DNA from 3 places in the Thalassotalea nanhaiensis genome. Region 1 is predicted to be linked to each of the others. Evidence: predicted binding sites of a transcription regulator. Region 1 holds the regulator's gene; each other region holds the start of a gene.

Region 1 (7,300 bases):
ATTAGATGCTATTGGTGAGCAAGTTTTTTCATCGCATTTGAACATATCAGAACGTCCACATATTTTGCGCGGATTAGCTAGTAGCAGCTTTGATGCAGAGGGTATAGCAACACAGGATAGAGAGTTTATTGTCGACGGCGTGTTACAGTCATACCTTTTAACCAGCTATTCAGCGCGTAAGTTAGGACTTACTTCAACGGGTAATGCTGGTGGCATTCATAACTGGTTAATATCTGCTAATAATGGCGATTTTGACGCTATGTTAAAAACATTAGGAACAGGCTTATTAGTGACTGAGTTAATGGGGCAAGGGGTTAATGTAGTTAATGGTGATTACTCTCGCGGCGCTGCAGGGTTTTGGGTTGAAAATGGCCAAATACAATACCCTGTCTCTGAAGTTACCATAGCTGGAAATTTAAAGGATATCTTTAAAGCGGTTGTTGCTACCGGAAGCGATTATGATTTACGCGGCAGTATTAAAACTGGCTCTATCATTATCGAAGAAATGCAGGTTTCAGGGCAGTAGACTCGAATTACGAATCTCGAACTCGAGATTCGTTTTAACTACCTAATAGTAAAGTTGCCGTACCAAGAAACGCAAATATCCCAACAACATCTGTTATTGTCGTTAGAATAACGCTACCGGCTAATGCGGGGTCGATATTCATTTTCTTCAGTACTAAAGGTGTCGCAACACCAGCAAGTCCCGCTACTGTTAAATTCATCAACATGGCGAATGCAATAATTCCACCTAAAACGATATCTTGTTTCCAAATAGCGACGATTGAGGCGATAAATAATGCCCAAATCAGTCCGTTTAAAAATCCTACTGCGATTTCTTTGTTTAAGATAGTACGGGCGTTATTATCACCTATATGACCAAGTGCCATACCTCGAATCACCAGGGTTAATGTTTGATTGCCGGCAACACCGCCCATACTTGGCACTAAGGTATTTAAAACAGCCAAGATCGCCATTTCGGCTAATATCCCTTCAAACATGCTTGAAACAGCAACTGCCATTAAGGCGGTGATCAAATTTACACCAAGCCAAATGGAGCGTTGTTGCGTACTTTTTATCACCGGGGCGAAGGTATCGGCTTCATCATCTAAACCCGCCATACTCATCATTGAGTGCTCGGCATCTTCGCGGATGACATCAATAACATCATCTATGGTTATACGACCAAGCAAACGGCCAGTTTCATCAATTACAGGCGCTGAAAACCAGTCATGTCGCTCAAATAATTTGGCAACTTCAATTTCTTCAGTATCAACGGTTATTGCGATGGTGTCGTAATCGGTAATTTCAGCAATCGCTTGCTCTGGTCTTGCCGTAACTAAATCTGCGAGTGAAACAGAGCCAATAAACTTATCTTGGCGATTTACAACATAGAATGAATCTGTTGCTTCTGGTAATTCACCCTTTAATCGCAAATACCGCAAAATCACATCTATGGTGATATCTGGGCGCAGAGTAATAGTGTCGGTATTCATGATACCGCCGGCTGTATCCTCTTCGTAAGATAGAGCTTGTTCAACTCGTGTTCTATCCTGCGAGTCCATAGAATTTAGAACTTCTTTATAAACAGAGTCGGGCAGGGTTCTTAAAACCTCAGCCAAATCGTCGATGTCCATACCTTCAGCAACAGCAGCAACTTTTTCGGGTTGCATGTTTCTTAAGATACCCTTACGTACTTCTTCAGAAAGCTCTTCTAGGATTTCACCCTGTAAATCAGGATCAATTAATTGCCAAAGTACGTTACGACTGCGTGAAGTTGATGACTCGAGAAGTAGGGCAATGTCGAAAGGCGGCATATGCTGGAACATTTTTCGCACATAAACGAACATACCACTTTCTAAAGCGGTATTAATTTCCAATAAACGTTTTTGGCTAATTTCTTGCTCTGATATCTCTGGCATGAATCACCCTGTGCAAGGTTGTTGTTTTAATTCTAAATCAATGCAAGTTTAACGTAAGCTAATGGTTTTATCAGCTAATTTTTATTAAAATTAGACTACAGCTTTATTCGTCTTCGTCAAATTTGTCTAAAAACAATTGAATTACTGCAGTCATTGCTTCGCGGGCTTGAATCCCTTCGGCTTTGATGTGCACTTCTTTGCCTTGGCTACCAGTTAATAGCATCAGCCCCATAATTGAATCCGCCTCAGCCGACTTTTTCTCCAATGTTAGGGTAATTTTAGCCTGATAGTTTTTACTTAATTTTGCTAATTTAGTTGCAGCTCTTGCATGCAGGCCTAATTTATTCTCTATGAGGACACTTTGTTCAATTGTTAATGACGTCATTTTTATGGTTATTTACTCATTTCACGGTGACGAATTTGTATATCTTTGTGCTCTTTTTTAAACTGTTTTGCTAAAGTTTCGGCAATATAAACACTTCTATGCTGGCCACCAGTACAGCCGACAGCGATAGTTAAATAAGTACGATTATTACGTTCTAAGTGCGGTAACCAGGTCATCATGAAAGAGTTAATTTGCCAAATAAATTTTGTGACTATCGGTTGGCTTGCCAAAAAGTCTTGTACAGGTTGATCCAAGCCATTGTAGGCTTTTAGTCCTTCTTCCCAGAAAGGGTTAGGTAAAAATCTTGCATCAAACACGTAATCAGCATCAGAAGGTACGCCATATTTAAAGCCAAATGATTCAAATACAATGACTAAATTACCGGTCGTTGAACCCAGTACTCTTTCTCGCACTAAATCGGCAAGTTGATGAGGGGTTAATTTTGACGTATTGATGTATAAATTTGCTCTACTTGCCACTGGGTCCAGTAATTTTTTCTCAAGAGCAATAGCCTGATCAAGTGCCATATTTTGACGAATAAGTGGATGTAAACGTCTTGTTTCGCTGTAGCGTCGTATAAGTTCACTATCATCGGCGTCTAAATACAAGATACTTAATTCTACCGAATTAGGCAGGTAATCTATGATCTCTTTAACATCGTCAGGGTTTTCTGGCAGGTTACGTACATCGAGTGATACGGCAACATTCTCATAGTCATTAATAACGGTATGCGTTAGTGCGGGTAATAGGTTTACCGGAATATTATCAACACAATAATAACCAAGATCTTCAAGCACTCTTAACGCGACGGTTTTACCTGAGCCTGAACGTCCACTTACGATGATTAGTTTCATTTTTTACCTAATTGTTTACAACCAATTGATGAAGTTCAGTGGCGCTGTGACAACGTCTCACTCTTTTACTATTCTCTTTATCACTAAAAAATTTCGCAACACTGGCCAAAGTCTCTAAATGTTGCTGACAATGATCTTCGGGTACGAACAGCGCGAAAAAGATATCCACCGGCTTATCATCAATAGCGTCGAAGATAACCGGCTTATCTGTTGTCAATAATACTGCTACGGGTCTTTCACTGTTATTGATTTTTCCGTGTGGAATAGCAATACCATTACCAATTCCAGTACTACTTAATTTTTCTCTTTTGCTTAAGCTTTCCAACAATTCTTTTGCGCTTGCACTACTAATTTTGTTCGCTGCAATTGCACTGATTTGTTGAAGAATGTTTTTCTTACTTTTACCCTGTACTGCACATAGGGTGCAGTCAGGGCTTAATAATTGATCTAGTTTCATAGTTAATGGTGGGCTAACTTAGCCTTATGTTTAAGAACTTGTCTATCTAATTTGTCGACCAAGCCGTCTATTGCCGCATACATATCTTCATGATTGGCTGAGGCAAAGATCTCGCCAGCATTTACATGCAAGGTTGCTTCTGCAATTTGTTGTAGTTTTTCTACTTTTAACACCACATAGACATTGTTTATGTGATCAAAATGTCGTTCCAGTTTTTGTAATTTTTCACTCACATATGAGCGCATAGAGTCGGTAACTTCAACATGATGGCCAGATAGATTAATTTGCATAAGCTTTATCCTTGTTTTGTTGGTTTTAAAGTAAACTTTTTCGTTGATTCGATGGTGGAATACCTAACGATTCTCTATATTTTGCAATGGTTCGACGTGCAACATTGATACCTTGATCGCTAAGTAGTTCAGCCATTTTGCTGTCACTTAATGGCTTTGCTGCTATCTCTGCATCGACGAGTTTTTTAATCAGCGCACGTATTGCTGTTGATGAACATTCACCACCATTCTCTGTACTGACATGACTCGAGAAGAAGTATTTTAATTCAAATATACCTCTGGGGGTATGCATATACTTTTGCGTGGTTACACGTGAAATTGTTGATTCATGCATTTCAACAGCTTCGGCAATATCGTTTAATACCATTGGACGCATTGCTTCTGGACCATGTTCAAAAAAGCCTTGTTGTTGCTGAACAATACAATTAGAAACTTTCAATAATGTGTCGTTTCTACTTTCAAGTGATTTGATAAACCACTTGGCTTCTTGTAAATGTGAGCGAATGAACTGGCTGTCTTCTGATGATTTAGTTGTTTTTACTAACGAGGCATATTGATTGTTAATACCAATTTTGGGCGCGGTATCAGGGTTCAATTCTACCACCCAGCGACCATTTTTTTTGAACACACTGACATCAGGAATAACGTATTGTTCTTCTTGTTGAACAATCGCATCGCCCGGTCTTGGGTTTAATGAGTGAATGAGTTGCATCACTTCTTTTAGCTGTGGTTCTTTTAATTTGGTTTTACGCATGATTTGTCTAAAATCACGATTACCTAATAAATCGATATGCTCGCTAATGACTAACTTGGCTTCTGCAATAAAGGGGGTGTCGGGGCTAAACTGAGCAAGTTGAATAAGTAAGCAATCGGCAATAGACTTGGCTCCTGAGCCAATAGGGTCAAACATGTGAATGCGTTTTAACACTGCTTCAACTTCGTCTAATTCAACTTCATCGTCGCCTAAGCTGGATAAAATATCTTCGCAGGTTACCGTAAGGTAGCCGCTGTCATCAATGGCATCAATTATTGTTACGGCAATGGTACGGTCAGTATCTGAAAACGGAGTTAATTCCATTTGCCAGGTCAAATGATCCTGGATAGATTCTGACGTTTCTCCTTGATAAACATAATCATCATTACTGACGCCACCAAGTCCCGTATTCGACGTACCGGCACTAAAGCTTTCTTCCCATGTTGAATCTACGGATAGCTCTTGTGGAATTTCATTTTGAGTTAATGCTTCAGAGGTACTTATTTCATCATGCGTAGGCTGCGCATCTTCACTTCCGTCAGGAGTATCTGCAGTAGCTGGTTTACTATCTAGGTGCGAGTCAGAATTAGCATTGTTTTCTTCTTGATTAGCCGATTCATCAACCTCTAATAAAGGATTGCTATCGAGGGCTTCTTGAATTTCTTGTTGAAGATCTAACGTAGATAGTTGCAACAGCTTTATCGCTTGTTGCAATTGTGGGGTCATCGTTAAGTGTTGCCCCATACGGAGCTGAAGACTAGGTCTCATTGTTTGAAAAAATTCCAAATTTGCATAAAGTTAGTTTATGCAAGTTAACTACTGATTACACGAGAAACGAATGGGTATTAATTCGCTCTAAGCTACGTCTTATAATATAACTATAGCTTGAATTTCTCACCTAGGTAGACATCTCGAACATGTTGATTACTTAAAACCTGTTCGGCATTACCTTCAGCGATTAATTCACCATGACTTACAATATATGCATGTTCACACACATCGAGGGTTTCTCGTACGTTGTGGTCGGTGATAAGTACTCCGATACCACGTTCTTTTAACTGTAAAATAATCTTTTTAATATCGCCTACTGAAATAGGGTCTACACCGGCAAACGGTTCATCTAATAAAATAAATTTTGGATCCGCAGCCAACGCTCGAGCAATTTCTACACGACGCCTTTCACCACCAGATAAACTTTGTCCAGTATTTTCAATAATGTGACCAATATTAAATTCTTCAACTAAACTTTCCAGCTTTTCTTGTTTGGCAATATCGTCTAGATCTTTACGAGTTTGTAAAATGGCCATGATGTTATCAAAGACACTAAGCTTTCGAAAAATAGATGCTTCTTGTGGGAGATAGCCTATGCCTTGTCGAGCTCTTTCATGCATAGGTAATAACGTTAAGTCTTGATCATTTAATACAACAGATCCTTCATCACTTGGCACTAAACCTACGATCATATAAAACGAGGTAGTTTTACCCGCACCATTAGGACCTAACAGTCCAACGATTTGGCCTGAGTTAACCGTTAAGCTGACACTTTTTACTACTTTTCGGCCGCTATAGGATTTGGCAAGGTTTTGTGCTTTTAAAGTTGAGGTCATATTATTGTTCTTTATCTTGCTCTACTTCATTGTTAATTTTAGTTTCTGCATCTTGAGTTTCTTGCTTCACTTCCGGCTTTAAAATTGTTGTAACTGTGCTGGTACTTTCCGCGCTCAACTGCTCAGTTGCAATGTTATAGGTGATTATATCGCCTTTAACCATACTGCCTTCTTGGCTAACCGATGCATTACCTTTAATGGTTATGGTTTGCGTATGGGGAGAGTATGATACTTCATCTGCTTGCAACTCAATTTTTTGGCCATCATCAAGAATTTGGCTAAACCGAGCTGGGTTTCCTGTTGCCAAATAATGCTTAAGATCAGTCCCTTCCTGATTGGTTACTTTCACTACATCGGCTTCGATACTTAGTGTGCCCTGGGTGATTTTTACATCTTCCATATAGCTGGCAATCTTATTTTTTAAATCGCTAGATTGCTTTTTCGCAACAATTACAATCTCTTGTTTAAAGTCAGCTTCTTCTGCAACAACTGTTGCTGAAGTAAATGATAATGCTATGCCGAGCAGTAATTTATGAGGCATGTTTTTTATAAATTGTTTGTACATGTTCATTCAAAGTCATTTTAGTGGTGTTAATATCAACGTGCAATCCAGAGCCATACATAGTGAAGTCTTTACCTTTTAAAAGGATAGTCTGCTCAGAAGTAATGATATTATTAGTTAAATCTACATTTAAAGATTTGCCGTGTATTTCTGAAATAAAACTTGTTTTATCCTCAGAAAGCAATCGTACTCTATCATTGAGTAATAAGATATTATCTTCGCCCAAACGCCCTTCATTAGCTGATAAATGCCAAACTGCACTACCATCTGTGGGGTATAGCGTATATTTAGGAGCTAGAAAGAGCGTTTCCGTATTATCCATATAATGAGACATTTTATCAGCATAAATAGTATGAGTTAAATTACCCATTGAATCATATTGGTTTGAACTTAATTCTGTTGCGACAAAGTCTGGCTCATCTTTAGGTTTTACAATTTGCACAATAGGCTCATTCGATTTTTGCCATTG
Region 2 (7,300 bases), 130 kb from region 1:
AAAGATTGTGTGGAGAAGTTTTAATACCACTGTCTGCTGATCGCTCTAAGCAGACCTTAATCTTTTCAAAGCATTACGTCAAGATTATGGAAAAACCATAAAGGCTTTTACTACAGGGACAGGCATTTTAAATACATAAAAGCTATTACTCACCTAGCAGGTTCATGCCTGTTAGGGCTTTTTTATTACGTAGCTAAGATAGGCTTTTTCCCAGAGAATTTGTTATATGAGTATTGAACCAACATCAAAAGTATACCGACAGTCAAACATACCCATCCAAGCGCCTCCAGACTTTTATTACCATCAGTGAAGTGGCTACCAGCGAAGTTCGCTAATGCAGAGGCATACAAGTGAATAGCAAAACTTGTACTAATTAGCGGTTTAAAACCTTTTTTAGCAATAATCGACATGAATATAACTGAACAAATAACTTCTGCAATAGCGTGCAACACCATGACTAGAATAATTATTTGTCTTATATTCCATTCATTTGAAATACTATAATTAAGAAAGAACCAACCGATTGAATAAATGGAAAAGCTTAAAGCGACCATATACCAAGATCTGATTTTAAAGAACCACCACAAAAAGAAGCAGGTGATACAAGTAACTAAAACACTAGTAATGCTGAATATTAAACCAATGTCATTCATTACCTCTGAAAAAGAGCCATAAAGCAAGGAAGCACCAACTTCATAGTAAGCCCAAAATAACGCCGAGAGGACAAATGTGACTACTACCACACCAATGCCAGCAAATAAATTTCCTCCTTGCTCTTTTGTTTTAATATTTGATTGTTTACTTTGTTTTGATAAATGTTTGCTCTGGCTAAGTATAATTAAGAAAGCTGCTGAAACTACAGCAGCAGATAAAGCGAACCCTGTTGACCAGCCAACATGTTCTGCCGTAGCTCCGACAATTATGGGGGCTAGCAAAGCACCAATGTTAATAAGCAAATATTGTCCCGTAAAAACACTGTTTAATTTTTCTGGAAAATTTTGCAATTGATGGGCAATCATTGCAGGTATATTTGGTTTAAACAATCCAGTGCCGATAGCGATAAGACTTGTAGCATAGTAGATAGATTGACTATCGATAAAGGTCAAACCGATATACCCTAAAGCCATTAGTGCTGCACCAAGCAATGTGGAAAGGTAAGCACCAACAAGAAAATCAGCGCACAATCCTCCTACTATCACGGCTAAATATGTATAAGCAGTGAATTCACCATAAAATTCAAGTGTTTTATCTGTAGGCCAACCCACACCTCCAGAGCCTTGGTCTATTAGAAAAAGAACTAAAATAGCTCTAAAGCCATAATATGCTAACCTTTCCAGGCAATTAGCCAGCAATAACCAACCTATCCCTTTAGTTGGAGAATGAGTTACTTCACACAAAATAAATCCCTTTTTAATATTTATTATTTTTATTGTATGGATATTATCAATTGCATGTAGTTAATGAAATGTATTTTTAAATACGACAACTTCAGTTTTTTGCATTTGTTACCTTAAAGGCTTTGTAAGCTATATAATCGCACTGATAATAATGATGACCTCAAGTATTAGCTACTTCCTTGACCTTAAGTGACTGAAAAGGTTAAGGTCTGCTTAGAGCGAACAGCAGACAGTGGTATTAAAACTTCTCCACACAATCTTTATACATAGCAGGAAGCCTTGAGTGTTCGCAAAAATCATTGAAAAAATCAAAAATAAAATAAGTGAATTGGAAGAATACGCTGACAACTCCAAAATAGGTTTCACAGTTAAAGGACTTGTTACTTATTCAGGTCATGATGGATTATATGAAATAGAAAAGGTGTATCCTTTCTTAGCCATTATAGATAAAGCCAATATTGAACTCTCAGCTACTCATATTACCCAATTGCTTGAGAGTCAAGATTGGAACAATGTTAATATCGAAGAGTACAGTGAAATAACTCTAAGCGATTACAGTAAGCAATCTGAAGGTCATGAGGATTGGCAAAAAATGATAAATGAGCAAGGTGCGTTCTATATAATCTACACAGAAAATGGTACTTAACAAATTCAAGAATGGCACGTTTGCACCACTCACCGATTTAACGTAATGTAATCAAAAGCTCACAGGCCGCTGCGAGCGATTAACGGTCGTTGATTAAACATAACTTCACTTGATAAAACTATTAGCTAGTCAGGAAAACAGTATCTATGTTTCGTATTTTATTATCTATTTTGATTTTATGTAGTGCCCAAACATTCGCTGGTAAAATAGAGACTAATGTAATAAAACTTACTCCAGATTCTGCCGCTAATTTAGATTTTTTTGTAACGATTGATAGATTCGATACAAGAAAAAATATTTCTAGTTTTATCGATATCGCTTTCCCTATCGAAATAGAAAATGTAGGTATATTTGTTAGTGCTACGTTAATACAGGGTAAGGTAGAGAACCCTTTCTTTAAAACAAACTTAAGTAGTTGTCCTAGTAGTTATTCCGATGAAATTGATATTGTAAGTTTTGAAACTACGGAAAAAGAAGTAAGTGAATTCAAAATATACATAAAATACAAAAATGAATTAACTGGGCTGCGTACTTTCTTTTTTATCGAAGAGCTCAATAATTTTTCGGAATACGACACAGATGCAATTATTCGTAAAATTCAGTCCTCAGCAAATCCAAAGAAACCTAGAAATAGAGTTTGTTCTTATTAATTATATTTGAAACTTACATGTTAATTAAAAAGGACGGCTCGTATCTTGCCGAATTTTCCGACTTTTTATAAGGCTTTGCGACCGTCTCTGAATGGCACTTAAGAGACGAATAGGTTCTAATGGGATTACTGTAAGGTAGTCCTTTTTTATGTCAAAACACAGGTTGTGAAACTAGTAAAAACTTCATTGGAATATTGGTAAAAAACACCCAAATATTCACCTTTCTTTATGCCTATATAAAGTAAGCACTAATTAATTTCGATAAATCAGAGACTTAAAAATCTCATGCTGCACGAAAATCTCAAACTATCTGAATTTTACCATCTAGTTTTTACCTGTTATGCACTTATCTAGTGATTATTGAGCACTACTATGGTGCACCATTATGGTGCCTTAGGCTGGTGCTGTCTGCAACTCATTGTTTTTTAACGTTTAATAAAGTTGGTACATAACTTGTAACCCTTTAGTCAGCTTATAAATAGGGGGCGAAATGAAAATAATTAACGCAATAATAAAACCATTCAAACTAGATGACGTTAGAGAAGCAATATCTGAAGTTGGCGTAGAAGGCTTAACTGTTTCAGAAGTTCGCGGTTTTGGCCGTCAAAAAGGTCACACTGAATTATACCGTGGTGCTGAGTATCAAGTGGATTTCCTGCCAAAAGTAAAACTAGAAATAGCAGTGAAAGCCGACGATGTTGAACGCATTATTGATGCAATCAGCAAGTCTGCCCACACCGGTAAAATAGGTGACGGTAAAATTTTCGTATATGACCTTGAGTCAGCAGTGCGTATTCGTACTGGTGAGCTTGATGTAGCAGCACTTTAATAGGGGATTGAGTAATGGAAGAGTTAGCAACAGTAACATCAACAGTCTCTGAATTGAGATTTGCTTTAGATACATTTTACTTTTTAATGTCAGGTGTATTAGTTATGTGGATGGCAGCAGGTTTTGCCATGTTAGAAGCGGGTTTAGTACGCTCTAAAAATACCACTGAAATTTTAACTAAGAACATCACACTGTATTCAATTGCGTGTGTAATGTTTTTATTAGTGGGCTATAACATCATGTATGTTGATAACCCTGAAGGCGGAATTTTACCAAGTATTGCTGGTTTAATTGGTACGCAAGCTGAAGGCGCTGATCATTCTTTAGAATCAGATTTCTTCTTCCAAGTAGTATTCGTAGCAACAGCAATGTCTATTGTTTCAGGTGCGGTTGCAGAGCGCATGAAGCTTTGGGCTTTCTTAGTATTTACAGTCGTATTAACTGGCTTTATTTACCCGGTAGAAGGTTACTGGACTTGGGGTGGTGGTTTCTTATCTGAAGCTGGTTTCTCTGATTTTGCAGGTTCTGGTATTGTACATATGGCCGGCGCTGCAGCTGCTTTAGCTGGTGTTTTATTACTTGGCGCTCGTAAAGGTAAATACGGTAAAAACGGTGAAATTTACCCAATTCCTGGTTCAAACATGCCGCTTGCTACATTAGGTACTTTTATCTTATGGATGGGTTGGTTTGGTTTTAACGGTGGTTCTCAGTTACTTCTTTCTGATGCTGAAAATGCAACTGCTGTTGGTCAAATTTTCTTAAATACTAACGCTGCTGCTGCCGCAGGTGCTGTTGCTGCTTTATTACTTAACAAAGCTATTTGGGGTAAAGCTGACTTAACTATGATCTTAAACGGTGCATTAGCTGGTCTTGTTACAATTACTGCTGACCCACTGTCTCCATCACCAATCTTTGCTTCATTAATTGGTGCTCTTGGTGGTGTATTAGTTGTGTTCTCAATTACTTCTTTAGATAAAATGAAGATTGATGATCCAGTAGGTGCTATCTCTGTTCACGGTGTTGTTGGTTTCTTCGCTCTTATGGTTGTTCCATTTAGCAACGGTGATGCAACATTTGGTGCTCAACTTTACGGTGCTTTCATTATCTTTGCTTGGGTATTCGCAGCTAGCTTTGTAGTTTGGTATGCATTGAAGAAAACAATGGGTATCCGTGTTAGTGACGAAGATGAATACAACGGTGTAGATAAAGTAGATTGTGGTATTGAAGCTTACCCAGAGTTCGTATCTCTAAAAAGCTAATAACTAAAATCTGAGTTTTAGTTTAAATAGAAAAGGAGCCATTTGGCTCCTTTTTGTTTTTAACGGTAAAGCTTATAGCTTAAATCACACCCAACTCTCGTAAACGTTCCATCAAATAACTGTGTTGAGTATGACGCTCAGACAGCTTTACTTCACTTCTTGGATGAAGAAATAACGGTAGTGAAATTCTAGACTTGCTCGCATCAGTACCCTCAGGGTTAATTACTCTGTGACTTGTTGATGGAAAATAACCACCTGATGCTTCTTGTAGCATGTCACCAATATTAATAATTAAATTACCGAAATCTGAAGGTACATCCAGCCATTCACCTGACTGTAATTGCACTTGTAAACCAGGTTCATTGGCCGCAGGTAAAATTGTTAATAAGTTAATGTCTTCGTGTGCTGCCGCTCTAATTGCACCAAGCTCTTCATTGCCAGCCAGAGGAGGGTAATGTAATACCCTTAACAGAGTATTAGGCGTATCCATGATCATATTTGATAACGGCTCTGAATAAAGCTTTGCAACCTCTGGTGGACTATATTTTTCTACCCAATCTAGCAATTCGCCAGCAAGACTCGATGCTAATTTATAGTAATGTAATATTTCAGTTTTTAAATCCTCTGGAATTCGTCCCCAAGGATACACATGATAATATTCTTTAATGTCTTTTTGTTGATGGCCTTTTGCTGTTTCTGAAATATCAGTGCTAAAGAAACCATCTTGTTTGGCAGGGTCAAAAGCATATTGTTCTTTATCACCAAATGAAAAGAATCGTTGCCAGTTGCTATAGATAGACTCGACTAATTCTTTTTTAATTGGGTGATTTACTAGTACGCCAAATCCTGTCTCTCTAAGTGAGGCAACAAACTTTTCACCGGCATCTTCTGCATGGTAATCGACAACTTGCATTGGTAATTCTCTTTTAATTTATTTTCTTAATAAGTTTAGCTTAGCAATTGTATTGAATTTGTCATTAATTGTCATTAATTGCTGGTTATTCAATTGCTCCAACCAAGTGTAAATGCTATGTTAGTTTCAAGTTGTCTTTCCTAATTATCATAGAGAATTTTCCATGAAACCAATAACAATTGCCTTTATTACGACCACACTATTGTCTCAAGCTGGGTGTTCATTTTTTCAGGATGATCCATGTGAAGATATTACCTTTAGCTCAGAGCAACAAGCTGATTGTGCTCAGCTGCAACGTAGAATTGTAAATGCCAAAGGTAATCCAATTAAACGTACCGAATTAGAACGTCGTTATGAACAAGACTGTGTAAATTTACGTTATTACCGTGACGATCAAACGCAAACTCGTTGCGAAAACCAAGCAAGTGTTGATAAATGGATCAAAGAAGAGAAAGCCGAAATTGCACGTGATCCAGAGCATGGCTTAGAGACTAAAGATATACCTGAGCAAGATACGGAAGATTCAGTAAATTTAGATGCTGAGCAATAATGTTATGTTCAGTCGGTATATCAAGCAGGTTGGTCAGTTAGTTTTAATTCTAAGCACTTTACTGTTAAGTTTTTCTACAAGCGCAAGTGCTAATAATGCAGGCGCAGACAGTAAAGCTCAACTGCAACAATTACTGGATGAGAATAAAGGTAAAGTTATTTACTTGGATTTCTGGGCTTCGTGGTGTATTCCTTGTCGAAAATCTTTTCCATGGATGAATGCCATGGAAGATAAATATGCCGAACAAGGGTTTAAGGTCATTACGGTAAACGTAGATGTCGAAAAGTCACTGGCTATCGAGTTTTTAGAAGAAAATCCGGCTGACTTTAGTGTTATTTATGATCCTAAAGGTAACATAGCGAAAGAGTTTAAACTTAAAGGTATGCCTAGCAGTTACATGATTAATAAGTTAGGTAAGCCTGTTTCTGCTCATGTTGGTTTTTATACCGATAAAAAAGCAGAATATGAAGCTGAGATTGTTAAGTTATTAGAAGAATAAGAGCGAGAAACGAGAAAACTAGAAACGAAAATCCAGTCTACAGACATACCAAGTAATAATACTTGGGGTCGTGATGCTTACATTACTTTTCTTGATTTGAAAAATAGCATTTCCTGAATTTCTTTCAGGCTCTAAATTTAAATAGAGATCCTGAAATGAGTTCAGGAAGTGATTAGGTAGAAAGTTCAGGAAGTGTGATGTTATAAGTACTAGATGGGAAGAGGCATTCAAGCTCTTCGTTTCTCGATTCTAGCATTCTCGTATCTTAGCTATAAAAAGGCCGCATTATTGAAAAATAATGCGGCCTTTAAATTTTGTTTACTTAGTTGAATCAGATCTAGTCTTCTAATTCCATTGTCATCAATGATGCATTACCACCCGCGGCAGTTGTATCAATTGTCACTGTTTTCTCAGTTACCAAGCGTTGGAATAATTTAGTATGAGTTTGTGCCGTTATTAATGGCAATATTGCGCCACTTCTAGCGGCAAGACGTTCCCCGACAATTTGTTTTAATCGGCTTGAACTATCAAGTACTGCACCGGTTAAGTGGCTATGC
Region 3 (7,300 bases), 140 kb from region 1:
AAATCTGGCAATTTTGTGACCCACATTAATTTCGGTCTGAATGGTCAGCATTCTTTCCTCTAAGCATACTTCAACACCAGCCTTTACCTGCTCACAACAGACAAAAACATTATCTTCCTTGCTTAATAAAACAAAACGCTGATCAATCATTTATTAAATAAACCTATAAAAATTATGTACCCACTTATTTATCGTCATAACACTAAAAGACAATTAATGAGGGCTTTTAAAATATAAATTTATTTAAACACTAACATTTATCAAGGTCAATATATTTTATGTATTTTTATATATAGAATATACACAATTAATTCTTAACGAGGCAAAATTAGTCGAAAAAAGCAAAACAGCTGAATCAACTATAAATATATAGACAATAAAAATTGGACATTATTAAAGTAGTAAAAAGATAAAGTGTCTTGCTTTTCAGACGTTGAAATTGCTTGTACTAGTTGGCCACTGACAAGATAAGAGCAATAAATAAAATTAGAGATACGCCTTGCCAAAACTTAACTGGATTGCGCTGAAGAATTGGCTGCTTTTTATATTCTTCAACGGCGACTAAATTTGGTTTGGTTAAGTCGGCGGCTAATTCAGAGAAGGCCTGATACCTTGTCTTTGGATCTGCCTGTGTACATTGTTGCAGGCTTAGGTCTAACCATAATGGCAATTCAGGTCTGAACTGTTTAATACTGCGATATTGCCATTGCTGATAGCTAGTTTGAGTAATTGTAGTATTTTGCATCGGTTTGTAGGGTAATTCGCCACAAAGCATTTCATAGCAAATAACCCCCAGTGAGAATATATCACTCACATTGGTGGCGCTTAATTCTAATAACGTTTCCGGGGCAATGTAATTTAACGATCCCTGCGGCACAGTTTCGGTTAATGTGTCGTTATTTTCATCAAGGGAGGCGATTAGCGCCGTACCATAATCAATTAATTTTACCTGACCAAATTTATCGATCATTATATTGTCAGGTTTAAGATCTCTATGGACCAATTCTAAGCGTTGAAACGTTCTAAGTGCGGCAATAACCTGGCTGACGATTTCCCTTACTTGGGCAATACTTGGCTTGGGGTTATCAAACATCCACTCGCTTAAGGTTTGACCTTCAATATATTCGCACACATGATAAAGAAAACGGCTATCTTTTTGATCGCTTTTAACCCGCATTATATTGCTATGCTTAATGCGTTCTCCAACCCAAGCTTCACGCATAAAGCCTTGTAGATAAATGGTGTCGTCGGCAAAGTTTTGTGACGGCACCTTTAGAACTACCGGCGTTGATTGCTCTTCATGTTGCGCTAAATATAGGTGCGAGCGGTGACTTGCATGGATAATTTTAGCTATTTTATAGCCATCAAGCTTAGTGCCAACGTTAAGGGCTGGAGGAATGCGCCGACTTAATAAGTTGCGCTCTATTTCTTGGGTTTGTCGATTAGGTGTTGTGTGAATATATACTAATAGGCAGCTAACATTGTCATCACTGCCTTGCTCAATTGCGTATTCAACAATTTGCTTACTGAGTTGTTCAAGTTCTATATTGCTAGGATGTTTTGGCAGAGTAGATAATTGCTGTTTAACATATTTAGCCGATACATAATCGTGCACACCATCACAGGTTAACGCATAAATATCGCCATTTTGAATATCCACTTGATGAACATCTACTTGCAGCCTTGAATCGGCGCCAAGCGCACGAGTAAGCACTGCGTTATTCGCACCTTGTTTACGATTATGATCACTGGTTATTATTTCAAGTTGCTGATTTTTATAAACACTGATGCGTGTGTCGCCCAAGTGAAAGATATAGCCGGTTGATGACTTAACAATAAATGCAGAAAAAGTGGTTAACCATTGTTGTGCCTGACCACTTATCGAGTCGGTTTGAGAATACAGCCATTGATTCAAACTGGTTAATACTTTTGCTGCCGACTTACGTGTAGACCAAGTTTGTGGGGTTGAATAATATTGCTCAATAAATTGAGTAACAGCAAGCTGTGCAGCTTCTGCCGCTTTGGAGGCACTTGATACACCGTCGGCAATGGCAGCAACCGCTCCTTTGGATGACAATTCACTTGCTTTAGGAATAAAAGCTGCGAACGCATCTTGGTTTTCAGCTTTTTTACCGGCACAAGAATAACCACCAAAGTGCAACTGCAATTGAGCGGTTACACTTAGGTTCTTCTCTATATTCTTTACTTCATTTGCCGACATAATATAGCTCTACTAAAACTTAAGTAACATTAATTAATTCAATCGTGCCGTCTTCGCGAACCTCTGTCATAGTGCCCTCTGGCTCTTCCATAAACAGTAATGTTATAAAGCCAACTACCGCTGTTGCCGCAATCACTAAGAAGAACTGTTGATAACTTACCATTGATAGTACAGTTAAATACACTACTGCACCAACGTTACCATAAGCCCCCGTCATACCGGCAATTTGTCCGGTTAAGCGACGTTTAATTAATGGTACTGCTGCAAATACCGCACCTTCGCCAGCTTGTACAAAAAACGAACACGCCATTGCAGCTAATACCGCCAACGCTAATGGCCAGCTGCTGTCGATACTAGACATTGTTAAATAACCGAGAGCTAATCCTGCAGTTAATATTAACAGTGTTTTTTTACGGCCAAATTTATCACTTATCCAACCACCACCTGGTCGAGACATTAAATTCATAAACGCATAAAGTGATGCTAATAAACCGGCGTACACCATATCCAATGAAAATACTTCGGCAAAAAATAATGGCAACATTGAAATAACAGCTAACTCTGAGCCGAAAGTAGCAAAGTACAAGATATTAAGCACAGCAACTTGTTTAAATTTATACTGATGAATTTCTGGTACTGGCTTTTTAAAGACGTGACCATTTACTTTATAGGTTTGTTTTACTTCATAAATAAACAACAAGACTAGAGCAAAATAAGCAATAAGCGCACTTTGCTCGGAAAACAAACTTACGCCATTTGGTGATAACTTCCAGGTTAATAAAGACAAGGCACCATACATTGGAATTTTCATTACCAGTAATAACCAAAAGTCGCCTTTACTGGTTACTTCCATTGCACCGGTTTGCTTAGGTTTAAAGTACGTTGACCCTTTTGGGGTATCTGACACATTTAAATACCAAACAACACTAAATATTAAGCTAAGTAAGCCTGACAAGCCAACGGCATAACGCCAGCCATCATCACCACCGAATAATAAAGCGATTGCTGGTAGTGACATAGCTGCAGCTGCTGAGCCAAAATTACCCCATCCACCATAAATACCTTCAGCAGTGCCTAGCTCATTAGCAGGAAACCACTCGCTGACCATACGAATGCCAATAACGAAACCAGCACCAATAAAACCAAGTAAGAATCGTGCTATTGCTGCTTGTTCAAAATTACTGGCTGTGGCAAACATAAAACAAGGAATGCTGCATAATGCTAACACCCAAGTGTAGGTAAGTTTTGGACCATAACGATCGGTTAGCATACCGATAATCACCCGAGCTGGAATGGTTAATGCGACATTCAAGATCAATAGCGTTTTAATTTCACTTGAAGACAACCCCAAGCTGTTAGCAATAACCGCCAATAGCGGCGCATGGTTAAACCACACTACAAAGGTGATAAAAAATGCCATCCAGCTTAAGTGAAGGGTTTTCATTTTCCCTGTAAATGACCACAGTTTAATACCTGCATGCTCACTCATATTTAACTCCATATGTTTTTAATACTGCAATTAAAAAGAATATTGCAAAGCCAATGCCAACTAAAAAACAAACAAAATAACCATTAAAAACAGCAACATAATAGGATGTACGAAATAAGCTGAGTAAGCTAATTGCACTCAATATGAACTTATGCACGTTTTGAGTGCGACTCACACTTTTGACATTTAACCTTAATCTACGCCAAAATTAGACAGGCACTTTTTTAGAGAAACATCTGTGGGCAGATATTTTTTTGGCTTGAACTTAGCAAACAACAGCAAGCAAGATATTGCGAACTGGCGTGAGCAATACTTACCGAATGATACTAAGTCGGTAACATCGGAGAACTTTCATATTACTCTGCTTTTTCTAGGGAATGTTGATGAGGAAACCATGAGCCTGTGCGTTAAAGCCGTTAATCATATATACGCTGAACAGTTTTCAATTTCGTTAAACAATATTGGCTTTTGGGCGAAACCGAAAGTGTTGTTTTTAGGCAGTGACCGTGTTGCGAATAACCTTGTAACATTAGTGGAAAAACTGACTAATATCGCGCTCGAACTTGCCGTTAATATACAACAACGGCCGTATATTCCACATTTAACCTTATGCAGAAAAGCCAAACACCTGCCAGATGTTCTTGTCAGCCCAAACTTTAACATTGAGTTCAGTAGCTTTTGTTTATATGAATCAATATCAACAGACCAAGGTGTTAAATATAAGGTCATTCATAGTTGGCCATTACGGTAATATTTAATCTTTAAAATGGCAGAAACGCAGTTAATTTTTGTGTAATATAGTGCTCTGAATTTTTAGACGCCTAACTCTTTATGCCTGTAGCAATTAATTTATTTTTATCCGCAATTCGACCAATTACCTTTTTCATGCCTTGTGCAGCAATAATATTAGGTGCGGGTTTATCCGCGTATAGTGGTGTGGTTGATGGCTCGTTATTTATTTCATTATTAATTCTTGCGCTATTGGCTCAAATTACCGTTAATCTGGCTGATGATTATCAACGAGCATTCATTACCAACGCACAAGCATTAGATCAACAAAGCCCGTCCAGCCAAAAACAACTGCATGTTCGCCATCAAATGTTAAAGTTAATACTTGGTTGCTTCTCAGTGTTTACTTTGGGATTAACCGTGCTTAGTAAAATGACCACTGATGGTAGTTTTCTTGCGTACGGCTTAACCGCATTATCGGCACTAATAATGTTGATGATATTACGCCTAAAAACAAGACAGCCTGGTGATGTTAAAGCAATATCGATCAGTTCAATATTTGCTCATGTATTATTACTTGGTTTTTCACCAACCCTAGTTAGTTACTACTTACACACATCACAGCTAAGTTATACAGTAGTAGGATTAGCTTTTTGCTCAGGGTTATTGGCATTAACCGTGTTATTTATCAGAAATTGCAAACGACAAATAAACAATGAACCAAGCATTAACAGTGAAAATTTAACGCCTGCGTTTAAATTATTATTGAACGTGCAACTGGTCATAGTCGCGATAGTATTTATTTCGGTTTTAGCGATTATTTACTTCGGCCAATTACCGTTGTTTTCAGGGTTATTTATCTTTACCCTACCGTCATTTGTTGGCTCCATAATGACCGTTAAACATATGCCTGAAGAAGACGTAGTACAAACGCAAATAACCAAAATTATATTTACCGGCTTTGCCTTTTGGATATTGTTTGTTATTGGCTTAATGCTTTAGGCTGGCTTTGTTAAGTCATTCATTGATAACCGCTGCTCAGGAATGGCAAGTTCAACTTTATGCTGATCAATTATCTGCATAATTTGAAAATTGATTTTTTCTTCTATTTCTTTATATTGAACTCGACCAGATACTGTTGAATAAGCATTTACTACAACGATAAATGCATCTTCCTCAATATCTTCAAATCTGACATAGCGTTCTAAATCGGTAGTGTTTGGATGTTCGTCAATTAATTTGCGTATCGCTTCGACTAGGGCTTTTAACTTGTCTGTTGGAGTGTTTAAACGAATACGTAAGCGTTTTAAATAGCGACGGTTATCTATTTCTGAAATATTTTCAAGTTCCATCGATGCTATGGTGGAGTTTGGAACATGTACAACTTTTCTATCGAGTTTTCTGATTTTGGTAGAGCGTAAGCCTATTTCTTCAACTCTGCCCTGAGTATTACCAAATTTACACATATCTCCAGGCTTTATTGGTCTGGCAACAAATAAAGTAAATGCGCCAAATACATTCTCCAAAGATTTTTGTGCGGCTAAGGCAATTGCCAAACTACCTATACCCAAGCCAGTAATTATTGCAGTAATATTAAAACCGGCATCTTTGAACCAGTTTAATGCAATCACTATCACTGTGATAATTTTTAACGTGGTAACCATAGGCTTTAAAATAACTACACTGTTATTATCTTGACTGGCGCGGCTGACATACAAGGCAAAACAAAATTCAATGATCCCCATTGAAAGAAAAATCGATGCCAAATAGTTTAATGTTCCGGTATCGAGCCAAACCCTTGCATATATAGATAGGCCTAGGTGCCCTGTAGCCCACTGTAAAAAAATAAAAAACAAAAACAAACGCAGCGGCACTCTAATAAAGCGACGCATTGTTCGCCGGTACACCTCTGAATACGACACAAGTTTAATCAAAAAATAGCGAATAAAATCGGTTAGATACCAAGAGCAAACTAAAATGATAATAAAGCTGACAAATTGCCAATTTTGCATGTCGAAGATATGAAATTCCGGCAAATACTCACCAACTGACTCAGCAATAGGATGATAACCAAATTCACTCCACAGTTCAGGAATTTGCCCTACTGTCTTACTCGATATTTTCCAAATCTGTTTTCCATTTTCAACCTTTACTCGTTGCAAATAGATAGGGACATCTTTTATTGAGGAGTCTATTACACCGAGTAGGTCACGATAACTAGGCAAACCATCGTCAAGATGACCTTGCGGTTCATCGCTTAAGGTAGTGATATCTAAGGAATGATGCTGTGACCAAACAATGTCTAACTGTTTAATTAACTCTGTTTTTTGCTCTACAGAAATACTGTCGGCCAAGATTCGAAAATCAAAATACTTTTGGGCTTCCAAATAATCGTTACTTCGTATTGCTTTTGCCAGCGCCAGCATTGAGGATAAAGGTGTGTTACCAATTTGGGCGGGATTTTGGGACGATAACTGCGCATCTTCAAGGGCTTGTTTAGCTAATTCTTGCCTTTCTTTTACCTGCTTTAACGTTGGCTCTTGAGCAGTCGCCATCATACTGATTAACATGCATACAATAAATCCTCCTCTAAGGAGTAGAGCAGTTACTGTTTTTTGCATATAAGAACCTAAATCAAGATTAAACACTCACTTAATTAAAGTTGTTTACCCCAATAAATGCAAAAACTGCAGTCTAATCAGAGGACTTATGCCGCTTTCAACATGGATATGAAGGAATGCTAGGTAGAATTGCTAAGTTATTTGTTCGCTGAATGAACAAGGCGAAACTAAATTTCGCCTTGTTAACGAATAAGTTATTTATTGCTCTAACAGTAAACCGGTAATTGTTGCGATACCTGA

The links. Region 1 encodes sigma-54, which starts transcription at its own class of promoters, with help from an activator protein. Its sites were predicted from a motif close to GTTGGCACGNNNNTNGNNT; they were not measured.
Region 2: RI845_RS15930 (P-II family nitrogen regulator) is a predicted target of sigma-54. The motif match lies at 3,134-3,152, and genes of this name have one in related genera.
Region 3: RI845_RS17095 (NarK family nitrate/nitrite MFS transporter) is a predicted target of sigma-54. The motif match lies at 3,753-3,771, and genes of this name have one in related genera.

The regions. Positions count from the first base shown of each region.
Region 1 covers NZ_CP134146.1:3,795,524-3,802,823, reverse strand. Annotated here, with positions in the region: gene pmbA (metalloprotease PmbA) at 1-526, shown strand, start outside; gene mgtE (magnesium transporter) at 561-1,922, opposite strand; gene RI845_RS16515 (HPr family phosphocarrier protein) at 2,026-2,307, opposite strand; gene rapZ (RNase adapter RapZ) at 2,316-3,161, opposite strand; gene ptsN (PTS IIA-like nitrogen regulatory protein PtsN) at 3,169-3,618, opposite strand; gene hpf (ribosome hibernation promoting factor) at 3,621-3,908, opposite strand; gene RI845_RS16495 (RNA polymerase factor sigma-54) at 3,934-5,430, opposite strand; gene lptB (LPS export ABC transporter ATP-binding protein) at 5,541-6,269, opposite strand; gene lptA (lipopolysaccharide transport periplasmic protein LptA) at 6,271-6,840, opposite strand; gene lptC (LPS export ABC transporter periplasmic protein LptC) at 6,800-7,300, opposite strand, start outside.
Region 2 covers NZ_CP134146.1:3,667,870-3,675,169, reverse strand. Annotated here, with positions in the region: gene RI845_RS15945 (POT-type proton-dependent oligopeptide transporter) at 186-1,397, opposite strand; gene RI845_RS15940 (hypothetical protein) at 1,681-2,043, shown strand; gene RI845_RS15935 (hypothetical protein) at 2,190-2,693, shown strand; gene RI845_RS15930 (P-II family nitrogen regulator) at 3,184-3,522, shown strand; gene RI845_RS15925 (ammonium transporter) at 3,537-4,781, shown strand; gene RI845_RS15920 (2OG-Fe(II) oxygenase family protein) at 4,861-5,694, opposite strand; gene RI845_RS15915 (hypothetical protein) at 5,858-6,244, shown strand; gene RI845_RS15910 (TlpA disulfide reductase family protein) at 6,231-6,743, shown strand; gene putA (bifunctional proline dehydrogenase/L-glutamate gamma-semialdehyde dehydrogenase PutA) at 7,081-7,300, opposite strand, start outside.
Region 3 covers NZ_CP134146.1:3,937,744-3,945,043, forward strand. Annotated here, with positions in the region: gene RI845_RS17085 (UxaA family hydrolase) at 1-150, opposite strand, end outside; gene RI845_RS17090 (bifunctional protein-serine/threonine kinase/phosphatase) at 449-2,221, opposite strand; gene RI845_RS17095 (NarK family nitrate/nitrite MFS transporter) at 2,241-3,710, opposite strand; gene thpR (RNA 2',3'-cyclic phosphodiesterase) at 3,949-4,461, shown strand; gene RI845_RS17105 (UbiA prenyltransferase family protein) at 4,542-5,441, shown strand; gene RI845_RS17110 (mechanosensitive ion channel family protein) at 5,438-7,060, opposite strand; gene pepB (aminopeptidase PepB) at 7,259-7,300, opposite strand, start outside.